DNA from 4 places in the Brumicola blandensis genome. Region 2 is predicted to be linked to each of the others. Evidence: predicted binding sites of a transcription regulator. Region 2 holds the regulator's gene; each other region holds the start of a gene.
The links. Region 2 encodes LexA, which represses DNA repair genes until DNA is damaged. Its sites were predicted from a motif close to TACTGTATNNNNATACAGTA; they were not measured.
Positions count from the first base shown of each region.

Region 1: RM544_RS06890 (YebG family protein) is a predicted target of LexA. The motif match lies at 4,470-4,489, and genes of this name have one in related genera.
Region 3: uvrD (DNA helicase II) is a predicted target of LexA. The motif match lies at 1,752-1,771, and genes of this name have one in related genera.
Region 4: imuA (translesion DNA synthesis-associated protein ImuA) is a predicted target of LexA. The motif match lies at 2,676-2,695, and genes of this name have one in related genera.

Region 1 is NZ_JAVRIE010000002.1:371,325-379,218, forward strand. It holds gene RM544_RS06870 (YhdP family protein) at 1-975, shown strand, start outside; gene RM544_RS06875 (carbon-nitrogen hydrolase family protein) at 968-1,798, shown strand; gene tldD (metalloprotease TldD) at 1,795-3,240, shown strand; gene RM544_RS06885 (MBL fold metallo-hydrolase) at 3,265-4,038, opposite strand; gene RM544_RS06890 (YebG family protein) at 4,077-4,367, opposite strand; gene RM544_RS06895 (HAD family hydrolase) at 4,596-5,249, shown strand; gene RM544_RS06900 (helix-turn-helix domain-containing protein) at 5,416-7,143, shown strand; gene RM544_RS06905 (GspE/PulE family protein) at 7,162-7,894, opposite strand, start outside.
Region 2 is NZ_JAVRIE010000006.1:148,097-155,990, reverse strand. It holds gene plsB (glycerol-3-phosphate 1-O-acyltransferase PlsB) at 1-1,507, opposite strand, end outside; gene lexA (transcriptional repressor LexA) at 1,670-2,290, shown strand; gene coxB (cytochrome c oxidase subunit II) at 2,666-3,781, shown strand; gene ctaD (cytochrome c oxidase subunit I) at 3,794-5,419, shown strand; gene RM544_RS14335 (cytochrome c oxidase assembly protein) at 5,531-6,097, shown strand; gene RM544_RS14330 (cytochrome c oxidase subunit 3) at 6,099-6,998, shown strand; gene RM544_RS14325 (DUF2909 domain-containing protein) at 7,043-7,276, opposite strand; gene RM544_RS14320 (SURF1 family protein) at 7,348-7,894, shown strand, end outside.
Region 3 is NZ_JAVRIE010000002.1:287,026-294,919, forward strand. It holds gene uvrD (DNA helicase II) at 1-1,707, opposite strand, end outside; gene RM544_RS06520 (hybrid sensor histidine kinase/response regulator) at 2,114-6,013, shown strand; gene cysE (serine O-acetyltransferase) at 6,074-6,886, shown strand; gene RM544_RS06530 (HAD-IA family hydrolase) at 6,922-7,638, opposite strand; gene RM544_RS06535 (tyrosine recombinase XerC) at 7,635-7,894, opposite strand, start outside.
Region 4 is NZ_JAVRIE010000002.1:10,710-18,603, forward strand. It holds gene RM544_RS05280 (error-prone DNA polymerase) at 1-496, opposite strand, end outside; gene RM544_RS05285 (Y-family DNA polymerase) at 480-1,943, opposite strand; gene imuA (translesion DNA synthesis-associated protein ImuA) at 1,962-2,651, opposite strand; gene RM544_RS05295 (YciI family protein) at 2,906-3,361, shown strand; gene RM544_RS05300 (EAL and HDOD domain-containing protein) at 3,396-4,622, opposite strand; gene RM544_RS05305 (polyamine aminopropyltransferase) at 4,757-6,307, opposite strand; gene speD (adenosylmethionine decarboxylase) at 6,308-6,691, opposite strand; gene RM544_RS05315 (hypothetical protein) at 6,800-7,684, opposite strand; gene RM544_RS05320 (sigma-70 family RNA polymerase sigma factor) at 7,698-7,894, opposite strand, start outside.

The DNA.
Region 1 (7,894 bases), on a different contig from region 2:
TTTGTACGATTCAACGACTGGCTCGCTCAAGAACAAGATTTAGGCCCTGAAATTGAACCTCAGTCTTTACCTCGGATCCGTTTGAAATGCGCAGATTGTGAAGTGTTTGGTAATGACTTAGGAGCTATTAGTTTTGAAAGTTTTCCGAATGACGATGGTTTGCGTTTTGAGAGCTTCAGCCTAGAAGGCCCCAATGGCAAGATTCGCGCTAGTGGACAATGGTACAAGCGCAACGGTGACCACTATACATTCATTAATGGCGATATGAATAGCAGTGATTTTGGCGCATTCTTGAAAGACTTCCAATTTGATTCAGGTATCAAGGACAGTGAAGCCAGGATGAATTTCACAGCCACTTGGAAGTCGTCACCTTTTGATTTTTCTTTCGAATATCTTGATGGCGAAATCGATTGGCAGTTAAGCGATGGTTATATCACCGAACTGAGTGATAAAGGCTCCCGTATCTTTACTTTGTTAAGCTTAGACTCACTAGTCAGGAAGCTCAGCCTCGATTTTCGTGACGTCTTTGCCAAAGGTTTCTTCTATGATGAAATGCAAGGGACAGTGCAAATAACTGAGGGTAAGGCAGATACTCGCGATACAAGAATCGATGGTGGTGCGGGCGAGATGGAAATTTATGGCTACACAGATTTAGTATCCAAAGAGCTAAACTACAACGTCAGTTTTACACCTAACGTCACGGGGAATTTACCGGTATTGGTATACTTTATGGTAAACCCGCCAACAGCGCTCGCTGCACTTGCCTTGGACCAAATGCTGACATCAGCTAAGGTTATTTCAAATGTGAATTACAGCGTGACCGGCACCATCGCTGACCCCATTATGATAGAGACGGGGCGGGAAAGTACCGAGGTTGAATTACCGGCACGCCGAGATGCCCTGCCTGAAGAAATTGATGAATTCATTCCACCGAGCCCGGAAGATACCTTGATGATGGAGGTGAATGATGGATGACCTTATTGCGATTCAGATCACGTCTGGTCCCAATATTAATGCTAATTTGGATGCTATAGAAACTGAGTTAGTAAATCTAGACCATGACTCCGCACTGGTCGTTCTGCCTGAGTGCTTTGCCTGCTTTGGCGCCGGTGATAAGGTGCTGATGTCGATAGCCGAAGAGATCGATAATGGACATATCCAAACGCGTATTGCGGCACTGGCAAAACAATATAACAAATGGATTGTAGCCGGCACCATTCCTGTCAAAGCGCAGCAAGGTGAAGTAGGTTACGGGGAAGATCGCTTTTACGCCGCTAGCCTTGTGTATGATAATCAAGGACATCGCGTCAGGCGCTATGACAAAATCCATATGTTTGATGTTAGCGTAAATGATAACACCAACGAATATCGTGAGTCGGCGAGCACACTGCCAGGCCAGCATGTTGTCTTTTTTGAAAGTCCATGGGGCAGGGTTGGGCAAATTGTATGTTATGACTTACGTTTTCCGGAGCTTGTTCAGCGAATGGGGCAAATCGACGTTTTAGTGGTTCCAAGCGCTTTTACCTTGAAAACAGGAGAGGCTCATTGGCATGCATTACTCGCTGCTCGCAGTATTGAAAATCAATGTTATGTGATAGCGGCTAATCAGACTGGCGTGCACAGTAATGGCAGAGAGACCTATGGTAACAGCTGTATCTATTCTCCTTGGGGAGAGCTACTGGCCAATTTACCTGAAAATCAAGGAAAGGTTGGTGCTCGATACCAGCATGACTTACTATCTAGTATTCGGCAGTCAATGCCCATTCAAACACACAAAACACATAGGACAGCATTTTGAGTCATTCAGTTGAAGAAAATTTATTAGGCGCGTCGGGTATCGATAGAGCGCAGTTAACTGGTCTACTCGATGGTATCTTGTCCCATCAAACTAATTTTGCTGATTTGTATTTCCAATCCTCCCAGCATGAAAGTTGGGTTTTAGAAGACGGCATCATTAAAGATGGCAGCTATAACATTGAGCGTGGCGTTGGTGTTAGAGCTATTTCCGGTGAGAAAACCGGTTTCGCCTACTCCGATGAAATTTCGTTTGCTGCGTTAAATGACGCATGTAAAGCGTCTCGAGGCATCGCGCCAAGCGGTGGCATACTGAAAATTCCTCAATTTGAAGGGTTAAGCAATACACCGCTTTATACCGCTCAAAACCCTTTATTGGCAATGCCAGATAACGAAAAGATAAGTCTATTGAAAGCCGTGGATACTTATATTCGAAAGCAAGCTCCACATGCAAGCCAAGTCGTCGTTAGCCTCAGTGGTGTATATGAAGAAGTCTTGATTGCAGCGAGTGATGGGACCTTTTCTCAAGATATTCGCCCATTGATTCGATTGAACTGTTCAGTGCTTTTAGAAAAAGACGGTAAGCGCGAACGCGGAAGTGCTGGGGCTGGAGGTCGACGAACTTACGACTACTTCCACACTAGCTTGGCAGATAATAAACCTCTATTTGAACAGTTGGCAGATGATGCTATCCATATGGCTGAAGTCAACTTAGCTGCAGTGCCAGCACCAGCTGGGCTGATGCCTGTTGTGTTGGGTAGCGGTTGGCCAGGCGTGCTATTACACGAAGCGGTTGGTCATGGGCTCGAAGGGGATTTCAATCGCAAAGGTGCATCTACATTTAGTGGAAGAATAGGTCAGCAAGTTGCCGCAAAAGGCGTGACTGTCATTGACGATGGTACCTTAGCGGATCGTCGTGGATCATTATCGGTTGACGATGAAGGTGTAAAGACTCAACAGAATGTGCTTATTGAAGACGGCATTTTAAAAGGGTATATGCAAGATAAACACAACGCTTCTCTAATGGGCGTGGCGCCTACAGGAAACGGTCGTAGAGAGAGTTATGCTCATTTACCTATGCCAAGGATGACAAATACCTACATGCTAGGTGGCGAATTTGCGCCTGAAGAAATTATTCAGTCTGTCGAAAAGGGTATTTATGCACCTAATTTTGGTGGTGGGCAAGTTGATATTACCTCAGGCAAATTTGTATTTTCTACATCAGAAGCTTACTTAATTGAAAATGGTAAAGTAACAACGCCAATTAAGGGGGCTACATTAATTGGCAATGGCCCTGAAGTGATGCAAAAAGTATCCATGATTGGAAACGACTTGTCCTTGGATATGGGCATTGGCGTTTGTGGTAAGGATGGTCAATCTGTTCCGGTTGGTGTTGGCCAGCCTACACTGAAAGTAGACGAACTGACAGTCGGTGGAACAGCTTAAGCTGCCTTTTAACTCATATTAACCTTAGGACTTGTTCCTAAGGTTTAGTTTGTTCTTCGACACATATCCTTTCAACATCTGTTTAATTGCCATTTGGTTGGTTTCTGGTGTCTCTGGCGCTTTAGTCAATAAAGACTCATAGTCTTCAGCATCCAATGAAATTTCTTCTGCATGCGCCATCAAAACCGAATTAGGCTGCATTCTTTCAAGTTTTTGCAATGATGCTTTGTAAAGGTGAGGAATGTGGACCGGAAAGGGAGGCGACAACTCTTTTTTTACTCTAACGATTAAATCGGCTACATAAATTCGCTTACTTGGCATGTGCATTACGGACAAATCTCTGTCGGTATGACCCGGCGTCTCAAAAACGCTCCACTCGTCGAACTCTGGAATCTTATCTCCGTCGTTCAGGTGATAATCTGGCTGTAAATAGGGAGAATACCAAATGTTTCGCTTAGGTCGCTTCATTTTGTTTGCCACCCAGTAAGCTAAACCGATATCCATCAGGTGAGAGAGTCGACCTTGTAAACCACGATACCATTGCGTAGTTTTGTTCGCGCTAACGATCTTACAACCTGTTGCAGTTCTGAAGTGGTGTGCACAACCAGCATGATCGGGATGCATGTGAGTCACTACTACAATGCGGAGATCACTTAGCGGTCGTTTTAGGGTGTTGGCAAAAAACGCTTTCACCGTGGTAAAATCTGCTCGAGAACAGCCGTCGAGAAGCATGCACTTATCGGGATATTCGACCAAATAGATATTTTGGATAAAGCCTTTAATGCGGTGAATTTTCACTGACGCAAGATACCTCTAATGGTGTCAGTAATCGCTTACTATTTCTTGGCGGCGCTTAATTCAACTACATCAGCTGACTCTACTTCTAATATACTATCCGCTTCAGCACCTTTCATGATCTTCATCACTGAGTCTTTGTTCTTAGATAATAAAATACCAAGCTCTTCAGAAACGCTTTCCGTTAGTTCAACACCTTTAGCTGCTAAGTAAGCGCTAAGGTTGTCGGCAACCTCTAACATTTTGTCATACTTGTCGGCTTCTTTTTTGTCCGTTGTCACCAATTTCTCAACTCCTTTATGCTGAACTACATACTGAGTGATAACTGCCATATTGGCCTCCATTATTTATTTAATATTTTAGTGACCATGAGAGTTACTACAAACACAATCTTCTAAAAATCGACACTGCTTTTAATACAGAATACATTAATGCACTGTATAAATAAACAGTTTGTTAATAACTTTGGTATGCTCTACAAAACTGTGTATAAAACATTGCAATACGAAACAACATTTTTCAACTAAGCGCACACCCAACTTAGTTCCATTGTTAGAAAATTGAACCAAAATAAGACTACTCACGTTATCTTGGTTGATACACTTATTGCAAAAACTCAAGGACATCTTATTTTTTCTTTCGATAACGTCAGCGGGATCATATTCGACCTAGATGACACTTTAGTACAAACCCAGTTGAATTTTGCTGCAATAAAGAAGGACATTGCCTGCCCACATGATGCAGATATTTTAACATTTGTTGAGACTATCGGGTGTATGGAAACAAAAGCAAAAGCGCATCAAATTATTTTGGAACACGAATTGGATGACGCGCTCAGTTCCACATGGATGCCTGGCGCTGAGAATTTCGTTCAACAGGCGCGAGCAAAGCAACTTCCACTTGCGATTGTAACGCGCAATTGCAAAGCCGCAACGAACACCAAAATAGATAAAAATAAGATAGACATCGAACTCGTCGTTACTAGAGAAGATGCCCCTCCTAAACCAGATCCTAGCGCATTACTCCAGATTGCTGAGCAATGGCAGTTGCCATGTGAAGAGTTGGCGTATATTGGTGACTATAAATATGACATCTTTGCAGCACATAATGCGAACATGCAGGCTTGGCTGTATACAAATTGTGCAGAATCAAATAAGTTTGAAGATTGCTTGCGTTTTATATCTAAGAATAACTTATTGTTTCAACAAGCATAACTATCACTTGCCTGGTATCAAGCAAAATTCATACTTTCGTTTAATGTCAAAACTGTTTACTCTTTGCGCTCTCGCTGTATATATACACGCCTTAAGGCCAGTTGTTTATGTAAGGAAAAGTGAGCACCATAGCCTAAAGGATTAAGTTACACACACAGGAAGTACCGTGTTTTTGCAGTTTATAGATATTTTTCAACACCCATTGAGCAGTGTTTTATTCGACACTTTTCTCCTTGTATTGCTTGTCATCACTTTGTTTCGTGCCCAGCGCTATCGGCTTGCTTTGTATAGGGCCAAGAATCAATATACAAATGTTATCGAGCAGAAGAAATCTGCATTGGAATTAGTCACGCAGCAACAATTAAGCATTAACGCTATTGGCAAGCAAATGAGGGTAAGCTTGTCGCAAGAATTAGGTAAGCAAAGTGCATACCTTACGCAGCCTTTTGTTGACCAAGATCGTAGGCAGAGTAGTCGCAAAAACTGGAACAATATTGTACAACTTTCAGAACGTCTGCAGCACTTTTCACTCCGCGAACTTAGCCGTCCCATTAATCGAACTATTGTAAGCACCTCATCTGTGTTGCAGGCGAACACAGATTTTTTAAAATCAATTTGTTGGTCTTACAATCAAACTTTATTGTTGAACAATGGTAAGCAAGCGTACTTGGATCTTTCGGTTGGCGTGCTAGATAAAGTGCTTCGGGGTTTACTTCATGCAGTTGCAAAAACCTCTGATGCCAATACGGAACTGACTCTTACTACTCAGTGTGACGGCACTCACTATCATATCCGATTGACCGGTTTTGGTGCTGGTTTAACTGACCTTGAGGTCAAAAAGATTGGTTTTTCAGCGAAGGCGAGTCCAAATCTGCACTACAGTAAAAGAGCTTACGATGCAGAGAATGATGTGAACTTAGCCAGTGCACAGCGAATGATAGAATCTAATAATGGCAGTATTAAACTCGTCAGTGCAATTAACTACATGACCACGGTTTTCATTACCCTGCCAATCAACGCGTGTGACGTAGTTTCCTTTAAAGATGCCATAACAGCGAGAACGGAAGGTCTTAATAACGATGCATCTCAGCTCTCTATTACGAGTGCCGCGGTGGCAAAGCCGACTATATTGATAGTAGATGAAGACCAACAATCCCAGCGCTTACTACATCAAAGTCTTCAAGAGCATTTCATTTGCTTGGCGTGTACGCGTGCCTTGGACAGTTTACAGATGATTCATAATACCAAGCCGGATGTGATTTACATTGAGCAATCAACGCCCACCCTCGGTGCTATTGAACTGATTCGTTTGATTCGCAATAACCCGCAAACCCACGATTTGCCAATACTGGTGGCTTGTAGCCTTTCTTCTCAAAGCTTCAAGTTATCAGCCTTAGAGGTGGGTGCTTCTCAGGTCATCAGCAAGCCAATTGTGCAGCAAGAATTGCAACTCATCTTGGCTAGCTTGGTGCAGCAGAAACAAATGTTAGAAGATCGGGTTGGCGAAAAGCTCACTGAGTATCACCGCCAGCAATTATCTACACCGGCGCCATATGACGCCAGTGATGAAAAGGAGCAAAGCTTTATTGAACGCTTTAATGCCATGATCAGTGAAAATTATTCAAATGAATGTTTTACTCGAGAGATAGCCGCAACCCATATGAGTGTCACGGAGCGCACCTTGAACCGCCGATTAAAAGACGTCTATTCTCATAACTTCAATGAATATTTAAAAAAGTATCGACTAGAAACGGCCAAAGTCTTGCTAAATAAAGGTTATCAAATTAACGAAGTGGCTTTTGATGTTGGCTTTAATTCACCCTCATACTTTAGCACTTGTTTTAAGGCTGAATATAGCATTTCACCTTCTCAACTAGTGAGCAATTGCGCTTAACAATTTACAGCCGGTGGACTAGTGCCCACCGCCACTGAGGATTTGTACTTGAGCAATATCGGTATCGCCTTTGATGACTTTCAAGATAGCATCTTGGGTCAAGGTTCTCATACCGTCTTTGTCAGCTTGCTCCTTCATTTCTGGAACCGACGCCTCTTTATAAACCAGTGAGCGTAACTCTGACGACATGCCCAGTAACTCATGTACACCGGTTCTTCCTTTATAGCCAGTGCCACCGCAGTTCTCACAGCCTTCACCTTTGTGTAACTCTAGGTCTTTATCAAAGTCAATTCCAAGCTCTTCGATTCGCGCTTCACCATACTGACGGCGAATAAACGCCTTGTCGTCATCACTTGCCATATAAGGCTTTTTACATTCTTTGCAGATTGTTCTGATCAAACGCTGAGCTAGGATACCCACACAGGCGTCTGCGAAGTTGACTGGGTCAAGGCCTAAGTCTAGCAAACGAGTAATGGTCTCAGGCGCTGAGTTAGTATGCAGTGTTGACAATACTAAGTGACCCGTCAGTGACGCTTCGATACCAGCGTGTGCTGTTTCTTTATCACGCATCTCACCAATCAGTATAATGTCAGGGTCAGCACGCAAGAAGGCACGAAGTGCATTCGCGAACGTAAAACCGATCTTAGGTACTACCTGCACTTGTTGTAATCCAGGTTGCGTAATCTCCACCGGATCCTCGGCGGTCCAAATTTTCTTGTCAGGCGTGTTTAGGTAACCTAACACGGCGTGC
Region 2 (7,894 bases):
ACGTTGGTTTTTTATCTGGATCATCCACATTAACATCGCGCCACTCTTTCACGTTCTCATCTAAGAATTGATTAATAAGTAGTGGCTCGCCGAAGTTTACGAAGCCCTGACCATAATTTTTCAACTTACGAATGGCAGAGAAAACTTGTGTTGGCGATTCTTTTTTCTTCGACTTGCCTTTCAATTCTTTTTGGTAACTTTTTACTTCCATAACGTGCTCATAGCCCAGATAAACAGGGACAATTGAGACTGGACGATTGATACCTTTTAAGGCGGCTTGTAAGGTCATTGCAAGCATGCCGGTCTTTGGTGGTAGCAAGCGACCTGTTCTCGAGCGCCCGCCCTCCGGGTAGTACTTAACTGAATAGCCTTTGTTAAATAGCAATTCTAGGTATTCTCTAAACACAGCGGTATAGAGTTTGTTACCGGCAAAACTGCGACGTAGAAAAAACGCACCACAACGTCTAAATATCTTACCCACTGGCCAAAAGTTTAGATTAATACCTGCAGCGATATGCGGAGTCACTAGGCCCTCATGATAAATAACATAGGTTAATAATAGGTAATCCATATGTGAGCGATGACACGGTACATAAATGATCTCGTGGCCGTTTTGAGCCAGTTCTCGCACGCGATGAGCGTGTCCGACATGTATGCCGTTATATATTTTATTCCAGATACGCCCAAGCACTCTATCGCCTATACGAATGAGACCTTCGCGATAGTCGGCCGCAACTTCATCAATATAAGCTAAGGCTTTTTTCTTTGCTTCATCAGGGCTGATGTTTTTTTGTCTGACTTCTTCTTGCATGGCCAATTGAATAGAGTCGGCACCGAGAAGTGAATTGTATAGAGTCGAGCGTTCTAAAAGCGTTGGGCCTGACATTGCTTGACGTTTTCGCTGAAAGTGAGTCCTCGCTACTCGTACTAGCTTCTGAGATATCTTTTGGTTAGAGCCATGTAATTGGGCCATCTGTTTAGTGGACACAGCTTTACTGTAACTAACGATGTTGTCACGACCTAAGAATAGTAAAATGAATAGCTTTCGTAACCAGCTTGGCGATGCTCTATCAGCAAGTAATTGCGCGAATCCGGAGGACTCTTTGCCTGCTGAGCGACCCCAAGATATTGATACAGGCACAACCTGCAAGTCTAGTTCGGGATTTTCTCTATGTAATAGAAACATTTTTGTAAATACGTCTTCAATAGATGTTTTCTTTACTTTTCGGGAAAATAGGCTTTGAGGACGATTGATATAATAGCAGCGCTTATGCTCCTCACCTAAGAACCCTATGGGCGATATGGGATTGGGTAAACCTAAGCCTGCAGCTGACAATTGCAAGGCAACTAAATCGGTAATCGATTCAGTTTGAATTAAGTATAAAAGGGGCTTCTTTTTATCAATACCGAGCTCTGACTCGATGTTAGTAGGCACACTCTTCACTGAAATTAGCCAGCGAATTGGCAGTGTAAAAAGCTTTCGCAAAAAAGCGCGTACGCCACTCATGTATTCTTCCTAATATAAAAATTAACCTGACAATAATAACATGACAGCGATAATTTATATTAATTCCTTGAAAAACAAACGTAACAAAAGACAAATTGATGATTGCCATTTATTCGATCCTGTATATACTTACACCTAACTGTATAGAAAAACAGGCTGTTTATGCGTCCACTAACTCCAAGACAACAAGAAGTGCTCGACCTAATCAAAAGCACCATGATCGACACGGGTATGCCCCCAACTCGCGCAGAAATTGCACGAAATTTAGGCTTTAAATCTGCTAACGCAGCGGAAGAGCATCTAAAAGCACTGGCGAAAAAAGGCGTGATTGAAATTATGCCGGGTACTTCGCGCGGTATTAAACTGAATTGTGCACTTGAAGATGAAGTGGAAGAAGGTTTACCGTTAATTGGTCGTGTTGCAGCGGGTGAACCCATCCTAGCAACAGAACATGTAGAGTGTCATTACAAAGTCGACCCAGATTTGTTCAAGCCAAGCGCCGACTTTTTGCTTAGAGTCGATGGCATGAGTATGAAAGACATCGGTATTCTCGACGGCGATATATTAGCGGTTCACAGAACAACTGATATTCATAACGGTCAGGTTGTCGTCGCTCGTGTTGATGAGGATGTTACGGTAAAACGGTTTGAAAAACGCGGAAGCCAAGTACTACTACATGCAGAAAACGACGCTTTCTCACCGATTAAAGTCGATTTAGCTTCACAACCATTCAATATAGAAGGTATTGCAGTTGGTGTTATTCGTAACTCTGATTGGATGTAAACATGAGTTAACTCTTCTTTCTACTCGACATATACCCAACTAACCCAAGCACCGCTTTCAGCCGGTTCTTGGGTTTTTTTAAATAAATCAATCGCTTCTTCCCTCTTCATTAATTCCGTCTCTGCTTGAGTTACTTATCAATTCTTTATTGTTTATTTATTGCGCATTAAGCAAATAGGGAATAACCATATTCATTCAAATTGCAAAAAAACACTAGACTAAGTAGGGACTTTGTTTAATCATTAGGCATTGATTTACATATCATTAAAAATAATAACAAAACCTTTACATTGGAGTGTAAAAATTGAGCGCTCTAATGTTGTTATGCAAAGGAGTATCAGAGTGAAGCGAATTTCAACGTTGCTAGTAGGCGCTATGCTGGCGCTTAGCAATCCGGCAATCGCGACGACTGCTGCGGAACGATCAGATATTAACTTACGCGAAGGCGTTACCGATATCAGTGCACAAGTATATGATTTACATATGCTAATGTTCTGGATTTGTGTAGTCATTGGTGCCTTGGTATTCGGCGTTATGTTCTATTCCATGATAGTTCATCGCAAGTCAGTGGGCGCTAAGCCAGCGAACTTTCACGAGAATGTAAAGGTTGAGGTGCTTTGGACAGTAATCCCTTTCATTATCCTTATTGCTATGGCTTGGCCCGCGGCGAAAACCTTAATGGCGATGGAGGATACCAGCGAAGCAGATATTACTATACTAGTCACTGGCTCCCAGTGGAAGTGGCATTACAAGTACCAAGAAAACCCAGATGTTGAATTCTTTTCTTTGCTGGCCACTCAGCGAGAGCAAATTCAAAATAAGTTTCCTAAAGGTGAAAATTATCTTCTTGAAGTTGACCGACCTTTAGTCATCCCTACGGGCAAAAAAGTGAGATTCCTAATTACTTCAGATGATGTAATTCATTCATGGTTTGTGCCTGATTTTGCAATTAAGAAAGATGCTAACCCTGGTTTTATCAATGAAGCATGGGCGAATGTTAACGAACCTGGTATTTACCGTGGTGCATGTGCAGAGCTATGCGGAAAAGACCATGGCTTTATGCCGGTGGTAGTCATTGCAAAAGAGCCGGCAGAATACGACGCGTGGATAAAAGAGCAAGAGTTAGCTGCCATACGTGCAAAAGAAGAAGAACAACGTTTACTTGCGATGAATATGAGTATGGAAGAGCTAATGACCCAAGGTGAGAAGGTTTACAACATTGCCTGTGTCGCTTGCCACCAACCAAACGGTGAAGGTCTTCCACCCACATTCCCTGCTTTGAAAGGCAGCGCGATTGCATTAGAGAAGCAAAACATTCCAGCGCACATTGATTACATCATCAACGGCAAAAACAACATGCCTGCGTTTGGTAAGCAGTTGAGTATGTCTGAGATTGCGGCGGTAGTGACTTACGAGCGTAATGCTTGGGGCAACAACACTGGCGACATGGTGCAAGCTAAAGACGTCAACGCTGTGATAAACGGTCAATAGGAGGTCATCACGATGAGTACAGATACAGTTAAAGATAGCCAAGACACTCACGCTGCTAGTGATGGCGCACACGACGACCATCATCATGAGCATCATATTCCAACAGGGATAACCCGTTGGTTGTTTACGACTAACCACAAAGACATAGGTACATTGTATTTGTGGTTCGCATTCATTATGTTCCTCGTGGGTGGTGCAATGGCGATGGTTATTCGCGCAGAGCTCTTCCAACCAGGACAGCAAATTGTTTCACCTGATTTCTTCAACCAAATGACAACAGTGCATGGGTTAATTATGGTCTTTGGTGCAGTTATGCCTGCCTTTACCGGCCTTGCAAACTGGTTGGTACCAATGATGATAGGTGCGCCGGATATGGCTTTACCTCGCATGAATAACTGGAGCTTCTGGATACTGCCATTTGCCTTTTTAATTCTGCTTTCATCGCTATTTATGGAAGGCGGTGGCCCTGGCTTCGGTTGGACCTTCTATGCGCCTTTATCTACTCAATATAGTAACGACAGCACTGCCTTGTTTGTGTTCTCTGTGCATATTATGGGTATTTCCTCAATCATGGGCGCGATTAACGTTGTCGTTACCATCTTAAATATGCGTGCTCCAGGCATGACGTACATGAAGATGCCGCTGTTCGTATGGACGTGGTTGATTACGGCGTTTTTACTTATTGCTGTTATGCCAGTCTTAGCCGGTGCGGTTACGATGGTACTGACCGACAAATACTTCGGAACAAGCTTCTTTGACGCTGCCGGTGGTGGTGACCCAGTGATGTTCCAGCATATTTTCTGGTTCTTTGGTCACCCAGAAGTATACATTATGATTCTACCTGCTTTCGGTATCATCTCCGCGATTGTGCCTACCTTTTCGCGTAAAAAACTTTTTGGTTACGCCTCTATGGTGTATGCAACCGCTTCGATCGCGCTTCTTTCGTTCATCGTTTGGGCGCATCACATGTTTACCACCGGAATGCCAGTGGCCGCGGAAATGTTCTTCATGTTCGCGACCATGTTGATATCGGTGCCTACAGGCGTGAAAGTCTTTAACTGGGTAGCGACAATGTGGCGCGGCTCATTAACGTTTGAAGTGCCAATGATGTTTGCTATTGCCTTTATCGTGCTGTTTACGATTGGCGGCTTGTCTGGCTTGATGTTGGCCATTACACCTGTCGACTTCCAGTATCACGATACCTACTTTGTTGTTGCTCACTTCCATTACGTACTGGTTACAGGTGCGGTCTTCTCTATCATGGCGGCTGTCTATTATTGGCTACCGAAATGGACGGGTAAGATGTTTGACGTGACTTTAGCTAAGTGGCATTTCTGGTGCTCACTAATTTCTGTAAACGTGTTGTTTTTCCCTATGCATTTTGTGGGTCTAGCAGGTATGCCTCGTCGTATTCCTGACTATGCGCTTCAATTCGCAGATTTCAATAAGTGGATCAGTATCGGTGGTTTCGCCTTCGGATTATCTCAGCTTATTTTCTTAGTATTGCTTATCAAGGCATGTAAGAAACAAGGTGAGCCTGTTAGCGACCAAGTTTGGGAAGGGGCTGAAGGTTTAGAATGGGAAATCCCGTCACCTGCACCTTACCATACGTTTGAAACGCCGCCGGTAGTGAAATAAGAAACGGTAGTTGAGACGATGAATCCTGAAGATAAATCGCTTAATGACACGGCTAGAGACGCTGAAGCAAGTAGTGCTGATGCGTCTACGGCGCCCAAAACGCGCGCTGAAATGGCAGCTGAAAATGCGAAAACAGTAAAGCGCTTGGTATTAGTTGTTGTTTGTATGTTGGGTTTCAGCTTCGCATTAGTGCCTCTATACGATGTGTTCTGTGACTTAACCGGTATCAACGGTAAGCCATCGGATCAAGCGGCTGTGTATGAGTCGGTAGTGATCGATGAATCGCGCACTATTAAGGTAGAGTTTATTACCCGTACCCACTCTGGAATGCCTTGGGAGTTCAAAGCACAAACAGCTGTAGTGCGTGTGCATCCTGGCGAAATGGGTGAAGTCGAATTTTACGTACGAAACCCATCAGACCGCGACATTATTGCTCAAGCAATTCCATCCGTGTCACCTGGTACGGCTGCGCTCTACGTGAATAAAACAGAGTGTTTTTGTTTTAAACATCAACCTTTGAAATCAGGCGAAGAAGCCATCATGCCGATGAAATTCTACGTTGACCCACAATTGCCCAAAGATATAAGTGTTTTTACTTTGCAATATACCCTTTATGACATATCTGCAAAGGTACAACCCGCTGTTGAAGTAGCAATGAATACAGCTAATGGAGAATAAAATGGCTCAAGAACAATACGAAAAATACTATGTGCCCGAACAAAGTATATGGCCCATCGTGGGCGCAGTGGCTTTGTTTCTAATAGCAGTTGGCGCTGGTAATTTTGTAATCGAAAATAGCAATGGAACGGAAGGCTTTGGTTTTTATGTTCTGCTAGCCGGTTTAGCGTTATTGCTTATCATGATCACAGGTTGGTTTAAAAACCAAATCGACGAATCAATGAGTGGCTTGTATAGCGCTCAGTTGGGCCGATCTTACCGTCAGGGTATGGCCTGGTTCATTTTCTCTGAAGTTATGTTCTTTGCGGCTTTCTTTGGTGCATTGTTTTATGCCAGAGCGATCGCGATCCCATGGCTAGGCGGGGCATCAAATAATGTCAGCACCAACGAAGTGTTATGGAACGGTTTCGAAGCCACATGGCCTCTTCTTGTTACGCCTGCTGATGCGATAACAACAGGTGAACCTTCAACGCAAGCTATGCCTTGGACTGGACTGCCATTAATCAATACGGCCTTATTACTAGCGTCCTCAGTAACACTGCACTTTGCACACGTAGGGCTAGAAAAAGACAAAAGAACACAGCTAACCGTATGGTTAGGAATTACTATCCTATTGGGTTGTATTTTCTTGGGTTTGCAAGTGCAAGAATACATTCACGCTTATCGTGATCTCGACCTCACGCTCGATTCAGGCGTCTACGGAAACACTTTCTTCTTGTTAACAGGCTTCCATGGAATGCATGTTACCTTGGGAACAATAATACTCATTGTGTTGTTTTTTAGAGTATTGAAGGGGCACTTTACGCCGAAAGAACACTTTGCTTTCCAAGCGGGTAGTTGGTATTGGCATTTTGTTGACGTAGTGTGGGTAATGTTATTCTTTTTTGTCTATATTCTTTAAGAATATAAGCTACTGACATTGTTGAGTAAATAAACAACAATGGGCTACTCCGTTTGAGTAGCCTGCTGTTGATAAGGTGAAGGATTCGGTTTAATCAATCCCGTTGCAACACCAAGCAAAATAATGCCAATGATGAGCGCCGAAGCAAGTACTCGTCTACCAATATATTTACTCATATTTTCATCTTGTTTGTTTTTCAACATGATCACCATAGCTTTGAACAAGCTGACCACCATAAAGATCAACAAAGCACCAATGACAATTTTCACAACTAACATGCACTCGCTCCTATTATTTTTATTCTTTCTTTTGCGGGGCAAAAAGAATTTTCAAAGGTTTATTAACGAATATGTGGCTCCGTAAATTACCTATAATACCTACCTTAATCACTTTGGTATGTGTTGTCATTATGTTTGGCTTAGGTATCTGGCAATTGGATAGAAAAGCTGAAAAAGACGTGCGTCTTGCCCAAATCGAAGAACGACGAACAAGCGAAGCTTATACGCTATCTGAATTGATGTTGATCGCGGGAGAAGAGAGTACAACATCACAAACAGAAGATATTCAAGATTACCCTGTTCAAGTCATCGGCGAAGCAAACATAGACAAGCTGTTTTACATCGATAATAAAATTAACGAAGGCCGAGTCGGTTTTGAAGTTGTTGTTCCAATAAAGCTTAATAGTGACCTTTCAAGCCAAATAAGCAAAGGAGCGTCGTCTGATCCCACTTTTGTTCTAGCTAATTTAGGTTGGTTACGTGGTTCAGGAATCAGAGGAGAGTTGCCAAACATTCCCCAGGCAGATCTAGCGTTAATCGCTGGTACAAATAACGTGTTTCGCGGCGTAGTGAAGTACCCGTCGAATAACGCCATGGTATCGGAAACAAACATCTCAT
Region 3 (7,894 bases), on a different contig from region 2:
AAATTCTAGTCCCTTAGCAGTGTGAATGGTCATCATCTGCACAGCATCTTGGTTGGCATCAGCCTGAGCGTCACCCGCTTCAAGAGAGGCGTGAGCTAAAAATGCGGATAATGGGCTCATTTCTTCAGCGTCTTCTGGCGCCTCAAATTGCTTACAAGCGGTAACAAGTTCTTCTAAGTTTTCTACACGAGCTTTGGCTTTTTCACCTTTTTCCGCTTGATACATGGCGAACAAACCGGAGTGCTTCATGGCATGATCTGCTTTTTTCTCGAGTGGAAGGTCCTTCACATCTTGTGTCATTTGTAGGATCATCTCTACAAATCCTTTTAATGAATTAGCAGCGCGGCCTGAAAGCATATTCTGTGCAAGCATCTTGCTACTTGCTTGCCACATTGAAATGTCATTTTCACGGGCAAATACACGTATGTTTGACAATGTTTTGTCGCCTAAACCACGAGTGGGTGTATTGACCACACGTTCAAAGGCGGCGTCATCAATTGGCTGATTTATTAGTCGTAGATAAGCCAAAGCATCTTTAATCTCCTGGCGTTCGAAAAAGCGTAAACCGCCATAAATACGATAGGCTAAGCCTTCGTGAAGTAGCGCTTCTTCCAACACTCGAGATTGCGCATTATTTCGATACAGGATTGCACAGTCGGCCAAAGCAGAACCTTGCTCATGTTGGCTTTTGATTTGGGAAACAATAAACCGAGCCTCATCGAGATCGTTGAACCCTGCATACAAACTGATTTTTTCGCCTTCGCCACCCTCAGTCCAAAGCTCTTTGCCGAGACGTCCAGGGTTATGACCAATAACGGCATTGGCTGCATTCAATATATTAGATGTTGAGCGATAATTTTGCTCTAGCTTTACTGTGTTTGCGCGAGGAAAGTCTCTTAAAAAGTGAGAAATATTCTGAACGTTGGCACCACGCCAACCATAGATTGATTGGTCGTCATCACCCACTATCATCATATTGTTATTGTCGGTATTGCTGGTCAACAGTTTCAACCAAGCATATTGAATGTTGTTTGTATCTTGAAATTCGTCCACCAAGACAGCGCGAAAGCGTTTTTGGTAGTGCTGCAAGACTTGCGGATTATTTGCCCATAGCTCATGAGCGCGCAATAACAATTCAGCAAAGTCAATTAAGCCTGAACGTTGGCATGTTTGTTCATAGGCAATATAAATTTCTTTCATTTTTTGCTGAGTATGGTCGCCATGCGTTTCTATGTTTTTAGCACGTAAACCTTCGTCTTTATTGCCGTTAATGTACCACTGTATCTGTTTTGGCGGCCAATGCTTTTCATCTAAATTCATTGATTTTAACAGACGCTTAATTAGCCGATATTGATCGTCTGAATCTAGTATTTGAAAATTTTCAGGTAGGCCTGCTTCTTCATGATGAGAGCGCAAGAGTCGATGTGCCAAACCATGAAACGTACCAATCCACATTGTGTTAAGCGCTTGTCCCATTAGCCGTTCGACTCGCCCTCGCATTTCTCTTGCTGCTTTGTTAGTAAACGTCACAGCCAAAATGCTATAAGGCGCAACAGACTCTACTTCCATCAACCATGCGATACGGTGAACAAGTACTCGAGTTTTACCACTACCAGCACCCGCTAGCACCAGAGTATCAGTTGCTGGTGCTGCCACCGCTTCACGTTGTTTATCGTTTAGGTCTTCAAGGAGTCGCGTTACGTCCATTATTCACTTCATATTTTTTGTGGATGGGCGCAGTATAGCAATAAACCTGTGTGTTTATACAGCACTTCATTCATGCGAACTGTAAACCTACTGAGTCTGCTTACAGCGCTACTTTCACGGTGAATCTAATTTATTCCGCAAAAACTTAGGCTAATCAATTGTTTTCTAATTAAAAAGCTTGTAGTTTTAGCTTCCTGAGTCGAACTTTATTCGAGTGTGATTCGGAAAGGGTTTTGCCGCGTGCTTCAGGCTTTTCGTCTTTCATGTTTCGCTTATTCAGTTATACTGAGGGCTGTGTGGTAGTACCTGTGAATATCGGTTTTTCGTAGCATTACTTCTGCAAAGTGTCGTTTTAATTAGCCAAAGTAGATTGAGATATTTTACTGGTCTGCCCAAGGGATTTTAGTTGTTTAATCGCATTCTCACTTTCTTCTGTTTGCTCTACCTTGTGGCGTTAGCTGGTCGCGCCGCTGCAGCGGTAGAGTATGAATACGAATTACTGAATGAAAATGATGGCATTTCTTCTTCAATTATTTTCTCTATGGTACAAGACGAAGACGGCTTCCTTTGGTTAGGAACCGGATACAATGGCGTTCTTCGATATGATGGAAAGAATGTAGCTACTTACCTCCACGACTCAGACGACGATTCATCCTTACCACATAATAATGCCGGAAACCTCTACTTAGATGAACAAGGGCGCTTGTGGATCGGTAGTTGGGGGGGGGGACTCATTTTATTTGATAAGGATGCTGAAACCTTTTCGAAATTCACTTTTTCACCGGAAGATGAGCGAGCTATTGGCAGCAATTTTGTACAATCTCTCCACCAAGACAGTAACAATCAATTGTGGGCTGGCACATACACCGCGGGTTTACATCAATTTCACGAAGGTACACAAGATTTCACACGCTTTCCTCAATTGGATGGTGAAACTAACGGCACTTCTGACCCACGTATATGGGATATTGAACAAACTGAAGAAAACATTCTTTGGATAGCCACAGATTTTGGCCTAAACAAACTCGACACTCAAACTAAACTATTTACGCACTACTATCCAGAAAGTGACTCTATGCTTTCAGAATTGAACAAAATCAGAAGGCTGGTGAAGGGGAAAAACCAAGTACTCTTCATAGGCACACAAAATGGTATTGTACGCTTCGATCTCAGAACTGAAACTTTTACTCCAATTCCTACTGAAAACAGTAAAGGCTTGGGTGCAATTTACTCTATGATTAAAACTAGTTTCAATGAATATTGGGTGACGACTGACAATGGGGTCTATAGTTTTACAGAACATGCAAAGACGCTCAAGAAAGTACCATTGGATTTTGACGACCGCTGTGGTCAAACATTGTTTGAGGATCGCCAAGGTACAATTTGGTTAAGTTGCGAAGGCGTTGGCTTATATAAAATAACGCGGGAAAGCATTTTTAGTGCAATAGAGGAACCTTCTCTTAACTCTGCATTTATATTGAAGCGTGCAAACGATGATAGTGTATTGATTGGAACTTCAGCGGGAGAGTTAAAAAGATGGGATCCGCGCACCGAGTCACTTACTTCTGTACTTAATAAACAATCTAGCGAATCAATTTCGGCCATTCGATTCATAGCTCAATCGAAACAAGGTGACATCTGGTATACGGGTTCGCAAACGCTATTCCGAGTGGACACTAATGGACATAAAAGCGAAGTTCTTCCGCCACCGTATTTGCAGGATTCATTTTATGATATTCGCGATATAGAAACTGACGATTCTGGTAACCTTTGGGTCGTCACTAAGTCTGGCTTATTTGTTGTTTACTATACTAACAATGAGTTTGAGTTTTTTACCTTGGATGATATATCCGCAGGTCAAATTGTTGAAACCGTCTCCTCTCGGGTTTATTTAGGTCCCAAGAACAGAATGTGGCTGTCTTTCGGTGATACACTTTTTTTGGTTGATATCCAACCATATTCCTTTACGAAAATAGGTGATGCTAGAGACGACTCCTCTGAAAATGAAGGATTAGCAAACCTCATTTACTCACTTTACCTAGATCAGCAAGATAATATGTGGCTTGGAAATAAGATAGGCTTATTTAAAGTAAATCTGACTTCGGGCGAAAGAGAATTGGTGAGCGACTTTTTCAATGAGCGTGACAACCAGGGCGTTAGATTTATAGACGAAGACGAAAACGGATACCTTTGGTTAGTGACTGCAGTAGGGGTCAGCCGCTTAGATCCTAGAACCAAAGAAATGCGTCATTTTGACAAACGCGATGGTTTGCCGGGGTCTCGTTATTTCTATAATCCCACATCAACTATTACTGACAAGAAAATCTTTTTATCCAGCCGTGATGGTGTTTTTTTCTTCGACCCCTTGGTCATTAAGGACAATAAGTCCGATGAAGGTACCAAATTAACTAATTTTGAAGTTTTGGGCAGTTCCGAAGATTTTAATATCAATGAGGTTAGCGAGTTAGGTGCAAAACTTGACTACGATCAGTCTAATATTAAGTTTGAATTTGCCACACTTGATTTACTCAATGCTCGCCAAATTCAATATAGCTACATGCTCGAGGGCTTTGATGAATCCTGGATTGAAAATGGTAGTAACACGTCTGCCACGTATACCAATTTGAATGGTGGAGAATACGTTTTCCGTGTTAAGTCTCGGATCAAACAAAACCTTTGGTATAACAATGAACTCGCTGTCGATGTTACTGTTGCAACGCCTATTTGGGAGCGAGGGTGGATGTTTGGCGTTTACGCCGGCGTTCTCATTTTAGGAATATTGATATATATCCAGCGCCAAAAACAAGCGGTGATTGAACTAGAAAGGCAGGTTGCGGAGAAAACGGCAGATATCGCCAATGAGTCTAGCAAGCTAGCTGCAGCAAACAGAATTAAGACGCAATTTCTAGCAAATATGAGCCATGAGATACGCACGCCTCTGACAACCGTTATTGGTCAAGCTGAAGCGATTATTTGCAGAGATGTTGAGCCTAAAGATATCTACAAAGAGGTTGAAATCATTCATGATAGTAGCCTGTATTTGTTAGCACTGTTGAACGATATTCTCGATTTAACCAAAATTGAAGAGAATAAATTTGAGCTTGAGTATTCACCTCAGGACCTGCACATATTATTGAGCAACATCAACACCATGTTTTCGATGCAGGCGAAAACAAAAGGCTTATCTTTCTCTTTGCATGAGAATTTACCACAACCATTTGTGGTGCACATCGATGGCTTACGCTTGAAGCAAATATTGATCAATTTACTTTCAAACGCTTTAAAGTTCACGTTACAAGGTAGCGTTGAGTTGAAGGTTGTACTAGAAAAGAATCAGCTAACGTTTCATATATCTGATACCGGCATCGGCATAAGCGATGAGCAAGTTCAACAAATATTCGGCAGCTTTACTCAAGGTGATAGCAGCATTCGCCGCCGCTTCGGTGGCTCTGGACTTGGACTTCATCTATCGAACCAGCTAGCTCACTTAATGGGCGGTCATATTACCGTTAGCAGTGAATTGGATAAGGGGAGCGTGTTTACTTTTAGTATGCCTGTTCCGATGACTAGCGGAAATAAAGAATTACCTCAGGGGACGCTGAATTTCGATACCCTCTCAGCAAAACCTTTGTTTAACGGTAAAATACTCTTAGCTGAGGACCATGAAGACAACCGCCGGCTAATTTCACGCTTACTCAGTAAATTAGGCTTAACAGTTTATGCAGCGAAGGACGGCTATGAAGCCACCGAGCTGTATAAAGAGCATCAACCCGAAGTGGTACTGATGGATATTCAAATGCCAAGAATGGACGGTATACAAGCATACAATGAGCTGCGAAAGCTTGGCTGCGAAAAGCCCATCATAGCCTTAACGGCAAATGCGATGCAAAACGAAGTGGAAGCATACTTTGAACTTGGGTTTGACGGTTATATCCAAAAGCCTATTGACCGACATTTGCTCATATCCACTATTGCAACCTTCTTTGGTAGCAAAGATGATGACTCGATGAACCGAGCTTCGTCAGTGTTAGGCAATGTAGACATGTCTGATTTAGTCGCGCAGTTTACAACTGGCCTTCAGAATGAACTTGTGGAGTTTGAAGCAAGCGCGAAAGATGAGAATATAGAGGCGATTAAAAACCGAGCCCACAGGCTTTCGGGGGCAGCACAGTTGTTTGGCTTTGATAACTTGAGCACAATGGCAACCCAATTAGAAAAGAACATAAAAGCGGGTGGAGAAAACATGCATTTAATACAAGATGACTACTTAGCCCTCATTAACGAAATTAAGAAGAATATTGCGTAAGTGCATATAAGCACTATGCTTTGATATCACACATATCATTAAACAAGACGGAATGATGACATGATACCTAGTACCTTTCACTCAAGTGAGAACTTCTGGAAAATTTTGAAGAGCGAAGCAATTGACGTTGCTGCAAAAGAGCCAATGCTTTCTTCATACATCCACGCTTGCGTCATCAACCATCACAATTTTGAATCTTCCTTGAGCTTCATTTTGTCCAACAAGGTCTCTGATGATGTTATGCCAGCGATTGCTGTGCGCGAGATTTTTGAAGAAGCTTATTTGCTAAACCCAGCAATGGTTGAATCGGCAATTATTGATATACAAGCTGTATTGAGCCGCGATCCAGCAGTGTCTTCATTCTTAACTGTACTCATCCATTTCAAAGGTTTCCATGCTCTACAAATTCATCGACTAGCAAACTATTTGTGGCACAAAGACCGAACTGACCTATCTTTGTTTATTCAAAGCCGTAATTCTATTGCCTCTGGCGTCGATATTCACCCAGCCGCAGTGATAGGTAAAGGCGTCATGCTTGATCACGCCACTGGTATTGTTATTGGTGAAACAGCGGTTGTTGAAGACAACGTTTCTATCTTACAAAATGTCACCTTAGGCGGCACCGGTAACGAACAAGGTGATCGCCACCCGAAAATACGACAAGGGGTGATGATCGGTTCTGGCGCGAAAATTTTGGGAAATATTGAAATTGGTGAAGGCTCAAAAGTTGGCGCGGGCAGTGTGGTGTTGTCTGATGTGCCTTGCTGCGTGACGGTAGTCGGTGTGCCTGCGAAAGTTGTTGGAAAACCTGATTGCACAATGCCTTGTGATTCAATGAAACAGAACGTATTGGAAGATAGCGCCAAGAGTTAGGCGCTATACTTTCAAACATGCTATCAAGTACACTATTAAACTAGGTAGGTAAGCTCTTCGAGTTCGTGTATTTCCAAATTTGGTAATACTCTCACTGGCTCAGACCTAATGTCCATCTTGCGGTCACATGCGTGCCAAGCCGTTGAAAAGCCAGCTAAGCTGGCGCCCCAGACGTCTTTCTCTAAATTATCTCCCACGTGGAGTATCTTCTTTCTAGGCACTGCCAATAACGCTGCTGCTTTATCAAACATGTGTGCATGAGGCTTCATTGGACTGTTTTGACTCGCCTTTAGCACCGTTTGGAAATACTCATCAATACCGATTTGTTTAGTATTAACATTACCGTTAGTAATGGCAACTAACGGCAGTTTTTTAGCAAGCGCAGCCAGCACAGTCGCAACAGCATCACTGACCTTAAAATTGCTTCTTTGGTAATAGAACCAATCGAAACAATCGTCAACGGCTTTCTTCAATGTACTGCCAGCATAACCACCACGCTGTAAACCTTCGCTTAGGACTCTGCGCCTTAATTCACCCATATCCGAAAAGAGTGTTGGGTCGTCTCGCAGCGCTTGACGCTTAAATTGTTGCCAATCGTCTTTATGCAGATGAGATGAGTCTGGATAACGTTCTGAAATATAATTTAATAGACCTCGTTCAGCCTCAACAAGATAAGGCCAATTATGATACAAGGTATCATCCAAATCGAAGGTCATAGCGGTAATTTTGGGTGTTGGTTTGTAAATAATCACTTTTTCTTGGCCCTAGGGTGTGCCTGGTCATATGTTTGAGATAGGTGCTGAAAATTGAGATGAGTGTAGACTTGAGTGGTGGATAAGTTAGCGTGTCCTAACAATTCTTGTACGCCTCTTAAGTCGTTGCTCGATTCGAGCACATGAGTTGCAAATGAGTGGCGTAATGTATGCGGACTAATTTGTTGATAGAGCGTTTGTTGCTTCGCCCAATGATCAAGACGAGTTTGTACTTGGCGATTACTAATCCTCGTTT
Region 4 (7,894 bases), on a different contig from region 2:
CGGTTAACCAACGTTTTATACCTAGCCATGTACGTCCAAGGTAGTGCTTATTGAGCCATCTTGCCCAATCATGATCTTGTTGGCTGTCACCGCTAGGAAGCCAAATACATAGGCAGTGCTTCACCGATTTTAAGTCCCATTCGCTTAGCTCATAGTGGCCTTTCTCTGCACGGCGGCGAGCGTTGGTGATAATACGGCAGCACTCACTGTAGGCGAGTTTATTGGGGCAAAGTAAAACAATAATGTTGCCATTGAAAACGAACTTACTGCCGACAATCAGTTTAATCGGTAGATGATGTTGTTTAATTTCAGCATAAGCGCGCACGATGCCAGCCATTGAGCATTCATCGGTGATAGCAATAGCTTTGTACTGTAAAAAGTAAGCTTGGCGAACCATTTCCTCTGGGTGAGAAGCACCCTCCAAAAATGAAAAGTTGGTTTGGCAGACGAGTTCAGCAAAGGCCGCGTGTAGCTTGTTTTTAGATGAAGTAACCATGAATAAACCACTCGTCTTTGGGTGTTCTAAATATCCATAATTGCTGTCCCTGTTTGCTTTGCGCCAAAAAGTAATCGCGCTGTATTTCTTGTTTATCCCACCATCCTGACACAATGCGTTCTGGGCCATCTATGATTTGTGCCTTGCCTTGTAAAGGGCGAGGTTCTTTGAGTAAAAACCCCGGCCTGTCTAAGTAGATTTTAGTGGCCTTTATCCGCTTTCTATTGTCCTGTTGTTGGTGGTATCGACTATTGCACTCAGGCCGATAATCGTCGCTGTAGTGCAGCAAGCTCACTTGCTCTTCTCCAAGTTTAGCTTGCAAGCGAGAAAGCAAAGTCATTGCCGCAATATGCGTGCTTTTTTGGGTGAAAAAATCGCTATCACACAGGTCGGCTTTTTCAATTTTACGACAGCTTAATGTAATCCCATATACTGCTGAGCTTAAGCTAAGGCTCTCAAATCGCAGGGCAATAATATCTAGCCAGTGAGCGCTTTTGTACAAAGGCTGCGCACTATTAATCACTTGTTCAATAGGCTCATGTTCTCGTTGATGTAAGCAAATCGTCAGACTCAATGCTAATGCGTTACGTACTAACAAATATGATTCAAGTGTTTGCAAACAACGCTCAAGCACAGGAAGAAGTTTATCCACAAGCTCAATGTCGTAAAGAAGCTCTAGGTATTGTTGATAATGCTCGGGTGGTTGGTAAAAACGAAGTTTTGCCGGCGCTTCTCCGCGTAGCTCAGCAATTAGGTGTAGACTCAATTTAGATACCCGAGTAGCAAGCTCTGATGAGGGATGTGATAATAAGTCATCAATTGTTTTTACGCCGACACGTTGTAGCTTTTCAATATCTTTACGATCAATATCACTCATAGAAAGCGTACATTGCTTGAGTTCTTGCGCAATGGAGGTTTTGTTATCACTCATGAATCGGCGACGATGTTTCGCAATGAGTTTTGCTACATTTACAGAATAAGCGCTAGCATAATAAACGTCGAATGAGTGTTGCGCTAAGCTGCGTTTTATCGCTTGCCAGTAGTGCTCTAAACTGCCATATAAACGCAGCATATTTTGTGCACGTAAATACAAACCGTGGGGCTCATCAATAACGATATCAGAGGTTAATAAGTACAATTCATTGGCCAAACTTTCGAGAGTTTGCTTAGCAAGTTCAAGCTTGTATTCACTGACCGCTAACTCAGCACAAAGTAGACTTGCACTCGCTAAACCCATGCCATGCTTAATGCCTAGTTTAGCAGCTGCACGATTGAGCTGAATAACCTGATTGAGTTTGGGATCATATACAATCCGAGCTTGTTGAGAGCGTTGCTGCACCCTTTGTGTATTTGGTTCTTGCAGATGAATACCTTCCGCTTCTTGGACATTTAGCTGTAAATTCGGGAGGTAGATATATATCCACAATGAAGAGGTATCGAACTGCATAGGGTTTGACTGCTTAAACTATTGATTAGCATGCAGTGCAACAACATTGTGTTGTTGAGCTTTCATTGGCTTTCGCATAGGTGAACCGAGCTTTGCTTTGAAAGGCACTTTCACCGTAAATGGTGGCAAGGGCCAGCCCACTTTTTGTTTATTGATTTTTACCTGAACCATTTGCTTATCTCGCTTCATTGAAAGTGACAAGCTAACCGGCAAATTCTCAATTTGATGCTGACCACTGGTAAAAAAGAAGTTCAAGCACTGGCCCTTTAAAGCCGCGAGCTCTAACTTTTTTGCTTGGCTTTGTTGTAAGGTATTTTGCCATACAAATACAGCGCTACAGGCGCCACTTTTGGCACATTGCTCTGCGCTCCAAAGCGCTTCTTGAGAGCTATTCGCCTGAATAATTAATACCCGTTCTAAGTCGATGCCTTCGCTAAGAAGGAACTCGGCATTTAATAAATGAGGTGGAGCAATGAAGGCACATAGGCGCTTGTCTTCGTGCATGTTAAGTAGCGCTGGTACGACTAAACGCATTTCGCCACAGCCTAGAATAGAAGCAATGTGCACTAGTCCTGATTGTGGAAATCCACCATTGAGTGCTTCGTCGAGCTTTTGATAACCTGTAGCAACACGCTCCTGTTGTTGATCTAGTTTGGCCGCTGTCCACACAAGTTGTTTTTTCTGTAAATCATGTAGCAGAGATTTCATCTAGCACCTAATCATAATTAGCTTATATGTATATTTATACAGTATAAATGCTTATGTTTTTTGATCAAGGAATTGTTTTACAATGCCGCTACAGGCGAGAACAAAAAGCACAAGTTAATGATTAGATTATGTTTTTATTTTTGATGTCTGTGCATTTTGAATTTGTATTTTATAGGGCTCTTATGTACTGTAGTTTTACACCTTTGCTCACTATTTTATTGAGTTCAAGGACTTAACTTAGGAGCGGCGTCGCGATGAAAAACAGACTCAAAAAAATGTACTATGTATTAATGCTTAGTTTATGCATGAGTGTAAACAGCTATGCGGAATACGATGAAGAGCTCGCAGCCTCGGTGGGAGCGGATGACTACGGCATGAAATCTTATGTCATGGTGTTGTTAGTGACCGGCGATAAAACAGTTGAAGATAAAGCGGAAAGAGACAAAGCATTTGCTGGCCATTTTGCCAATATGAGTCAGTTAGCAGAAGAAAAGAAGCTGGTTGTCGCTGGCCCTTTTGTTGAGGCGAGGCCAAAACGAGGCTTATTCATCTTTAATACCGATAGTTTAGAAACGGCTGAAACCTGGGTGAAAACCGACCCTGCAGTAAAAGCGGGCATTTTCAATTATGAGCTATACAAAATATACAGCTCAGCGGCTTTGATGTTGGTGAATGAACAACACAAGAAACTGCAAAAAACGGCAATGTAAACAGGCATGCCTATGAAGAGTAGTTTGATGTTTATTACAAACTACTCTTCATTTCATTCGCCCAAGTAGTCGCTTGATAGTACATCTGAAAAAGATCTTCCATGGGTGAATTAATTCTTTCAGCGAAAGCTTCAATTTTAGCCCAATCTGCAGTCTCAAACGCGACGCACAATTGATATTGCTGGGCGAGTTCATCCTCTTGCTCTTTTTTACACAGTACATTTTTGATGACTTCAGTGAAAGGTAGCTTCTCTAAAACTTGTTCAATAGGCATATCGAGTAATGCGTCTGTTCGTGAGAACAAGCCCAATATAAAACTATTTGGCGGATCTTCAGCAATGCCCATTTTAGATGACACTAACTTACAGAATTGTGCTCGGGTTAAGCTTGAAACTAATAAGTCTTCTGGCTTATTACCTTTTAAATTGGCAAGTGTTAGCAAGGCAATAAACTTTTTCAGTTCGACATGACCTAAGTACTTTAGAGCATGAGACAATGACTCAATCTTGTTGCGCTTATTCACACTGGGGTTGTTAATAAAGCGCATTAGCTTAAATGTAAGCCCCACATCTTTTTCAAATACTTCAGTGACCTTCTGTACATCTAAGGTCGTTGCTACGCTAATGCGTAAAAGTTCGACAACAGAGGTCATCGAGATATCGATATTTTTATGCTTTACCACTTCTGGTTTAGATAAAAAATAGCCTTGAAAATAGTGAAAACCCGCTTCTTTAAAGCGTTCGAACTCTTCATGAGTTTCGACTCTTTCAGCTACTAATATTTTACCTTGTTTCTTAAAGGCGTCTATTTGGTCAACGACACTTGGATTTGTTAGGTCAACCGCTTCAACTTCCAGTTTGATATACGATATGAAGGGCATGAGTGGCTGCCAATGAGCACTAAAGTCATAGTCATCTAGCGCAATTTTATAACCCATTTCATGGATTTGTTCGCAAGCCTTCACTAATTCAGGGCTGACATCGACCGTTTCAACAATTTCAATAACGACATTTTTGGGGTCTAGCGTAGACGGAAATCGATAAATAATAGTGTCGGTATGGAAGTTGATAAATGCGGCTTTGTTGAAAGTGATGCTTTCTACGCCGATAGACAAGTGACTGGCGGCTAGCATGTTGCTTGTGGCTTCGTCTGGAGAGATATCAGGGAAACAGTTTTTTACACCATCGCGGAATAATAATTCATAGCCAAACACGTTTTTCTTCGTGTCGTAAATCGCTTGTCGTGCTACATATGCAAACATCAATGGCCTATCAAGGTGTAAAAGAAGAAATCTAGTATACACATATCGGTTGTGTTGTTAATACTATGAGGCTTAATTGTGATTGAGCTGCTTATTTAAGCGGCGTTCAGGCATATAATACGCTTTATCAAAAGCTAGTATCCAAAGCGTTGCCAACCTTCCAAATAGTAGCTGATTAACACCGGGTTATGGATGTTATTTACTTCTACGTCGGCATGCGCTTGGTCCTTTGCAAAAACGCGCATGGCATCGAGCATCTTTATGTTCAAAAACTCGTTTGAGGGTAAAATGGCGTTCTCACGTAAGGTGGATAATTCAGTATCGCTGGCCATGATAAAGCCCCAATCTCCAAATGAGGGGACATCAGCGCGATAAGGTACGACGTGAGTAAAGCCGCTGGCCTCAACGGTGTTATGAATGCTCCAAAATGCTTTGGTCGCGAAATAAGGGCTGGTGGATTGCGTTACGAATATGCCTTTGGGCGCTAAGTTTGTACGCATGGCCTGATAGAACTGCTTGGTATATAGACGTGCAAGTTCAATATTATTAGGGTCGGGTAGGTCGCTAATGATTAAGTCGAACGGTACTTGGTTTTCCATCAAATACGTAAAGGCATCGGCAAACACAATTGATAATTTAGGATCGTCTAAACTACCCTCATTATGTGTGAGTAAATGTGGGTTTGTGCGCGCTAGTTCAACTACGCGCTCGTCCAAATCAACTAATACGATAGCCTCTATCTCAGGGTATCTTAGTAATTGCTTCACCGCTAAGCCGTCACCCGCTCCAAGTAATAGGACTCTTTTCACTGGGCCTTGTTTATAGGCTAAAGGATAAGAAATAAGAGATTCATGATAGCGATACTCATCGCGAGATGAGAACTGGATATTGCCGTTCAGATAGAGACGAATATCATCTTCGTTTTTAGTTAGAATGATCTTTTGATAGCGGCTTTGCTCAGCGTGCACAATTCGGTCATCGAATAAGGCTTGGTCCCATTCATATAGGGCTTGGCTCGTAAAAACAACACCGGCACTTAGCACTACAGCAATCACAATCAGCCAAGTGACGATCTGCCTCTTTGCTGTTCCTAGACTGTTACCAAAATACCGCATGAGGACAGCAATGATGCTCAAGTTAATTAGGCCTAAAACTAAGGAAGATTGATAATTACCTAGTACCGGCAATAAGAAGAAAGGAAAGGCGATAGTGGCAATTAAGGCACCAATATAGTCGAACGTAAGAATATTGGCGATATTGCTTTTTAAGGCCTTAAAAGATTCCATTAAACGAGTGAGAAAGGGGATCTCTAAACCAATCAAAAAGCCTATGGCACAAGTAAGCAACACATAAGTTGGAATAAACAGACTCTCGTGAATATAACTTAAATATAACAAGGGGATACTTAGACCGCCGAGCGCCGCCAAGGCAATTTCGAATTGTAAGAACCGCGAAATAAGATTTTCGCCGATGTACTTAGAGCAGTATGAGCCCGCGCCCATTGCTGCCATATACATACCAATAGTTAAGGAAAAGTACCGCACGCTGTCACCCAAAAAGTAGGAGACAGTGGTAGCGATAAGTAACTCATAGACTATCGAGCATAAACCCGCGACAAAGGCTGCGTAGGTCAGAGCTAAAGCTTGCTTTTGTGTTTCATCCGAAGGCGGAATAGGCTCACTCATTTAAGCGATCTTTCGTCGCAAACCAGCATCACTTTGGCCGCCTCGCGAGTACACTTGTTTATCGATTTTTTGCGGTTTAAAGCTTTTTTCTAGGGGAGTGATAGCTTGCTCGGGATCGCAATCACCACACATGAAAATATCAATGGCTGCAAAATGCGTTTCGGGCCAAGTATGAATACTGATATGGGACTCAGCGAGAAGTGCAACGCCAGTGATCCCTTGGCCTTCACCAAAGCTGTGCACTTGTATGTTCAAAACAGTTGCGCCGCATGCGTTGGCAGCGCTCTGTAATGCTGTTTTTATAAAGTCAGCATCGCAAAGGTGTGACGCTTTATAAAAATCCAATAGCACATGTTTGCCCGGTGCGAAGTTGGGCTGAGACATCTAAACTCCTTGTCAGTCACGCTGCTTTTCTTGGGCCTAAGAATATGGCATTCGAGACGGTGGCGCAATCATAAAAAGTCGATGAATGGTCGCAGTCTTCCAGGCTCTTTATTCCTCTTTGAGCAGTATTGCGATTTGCTTCTCTGTTAATCCTGTTTTGTATTTTTCAGGCAAGCGCCAGTCTTCTTCTGTTAACTTTTGTTTTTGTAAGATATTGAACAAGGTTACTTGTAACTCGATGTAACTGTCTGGTTTTTTTGTATTTGCTTGCGTCTGACTTTCAGCGTTTGCCACTTTCTGAGGTACTTCACTGGCATCTTGCTTGCTACTCGTTTCCTGGTTTTCCGCACTGTCTTTCAGGCTGACTTTTTCTTTTTCAACAAGGCGCCTTTGGTTTTCTTTTTTCGCGCGAGCTTGCATGGCCATGGCGCTTCGAGCTGCAATTTCATCGGCCTGCCTGATACTTTGCATTTTCGTAAATACAGCTTTCGCTTGCGCTGTTAAGCTCAGCTCTATTGGTGCTTCCATTCCAGAGGAAAGGCTATCCATTTCGTTAGCAACCAGCTCCATTGGTTTGCTTTCAGAATTTCTCGTTTGCATAGGTGAGGGTGCAAGTAATTCTTCTTGAGTGTCTATCAATGAACTTAGGCTTGTAGGGTTTGATAATACCGCCTGTTCGGGCATATTTTCATGCTGGCCAATATAAATAAATACCAATATAAGCACAGAGGCTGCCACGGAACCGCCGTATTGCCAACGCAGCCAAGAATATGGCTTTTTCTGAGTGCTTGTTTGTTTTGTACCGCCTTGTTGTGTCACTCCTTGCATTATATTGGCCTGCTTTGCTTTTGCCAAAATAGCGTCATCAATAGCAACACTAGGCGAAGACTGACTTTCGCTTACTTGTTGTTCACGCATCGCTTTTTGATACTGTTTGCTTACCCATGCTTCATCTTCATTCATGGGTTTGTCGTTTGGTGGTGTCTGACTCATGTTCCGAAGCTCCTTATGGTTTAAGCCTAATATCGCGCTGGTTTAAGCAAGAACGTAAATTCTTGTATGCTGTTTTTAAGCGACTTTTAGCAGCCTCTAGTCCTACATCAAGAATTTGAGCAATATCATTGAGTGATAAGCCAGATTCTTCTCTGAGTAAAAACGAGTCTAATTGATGCTTTGGCAATTTCTCTAAACAATGTGTGATTG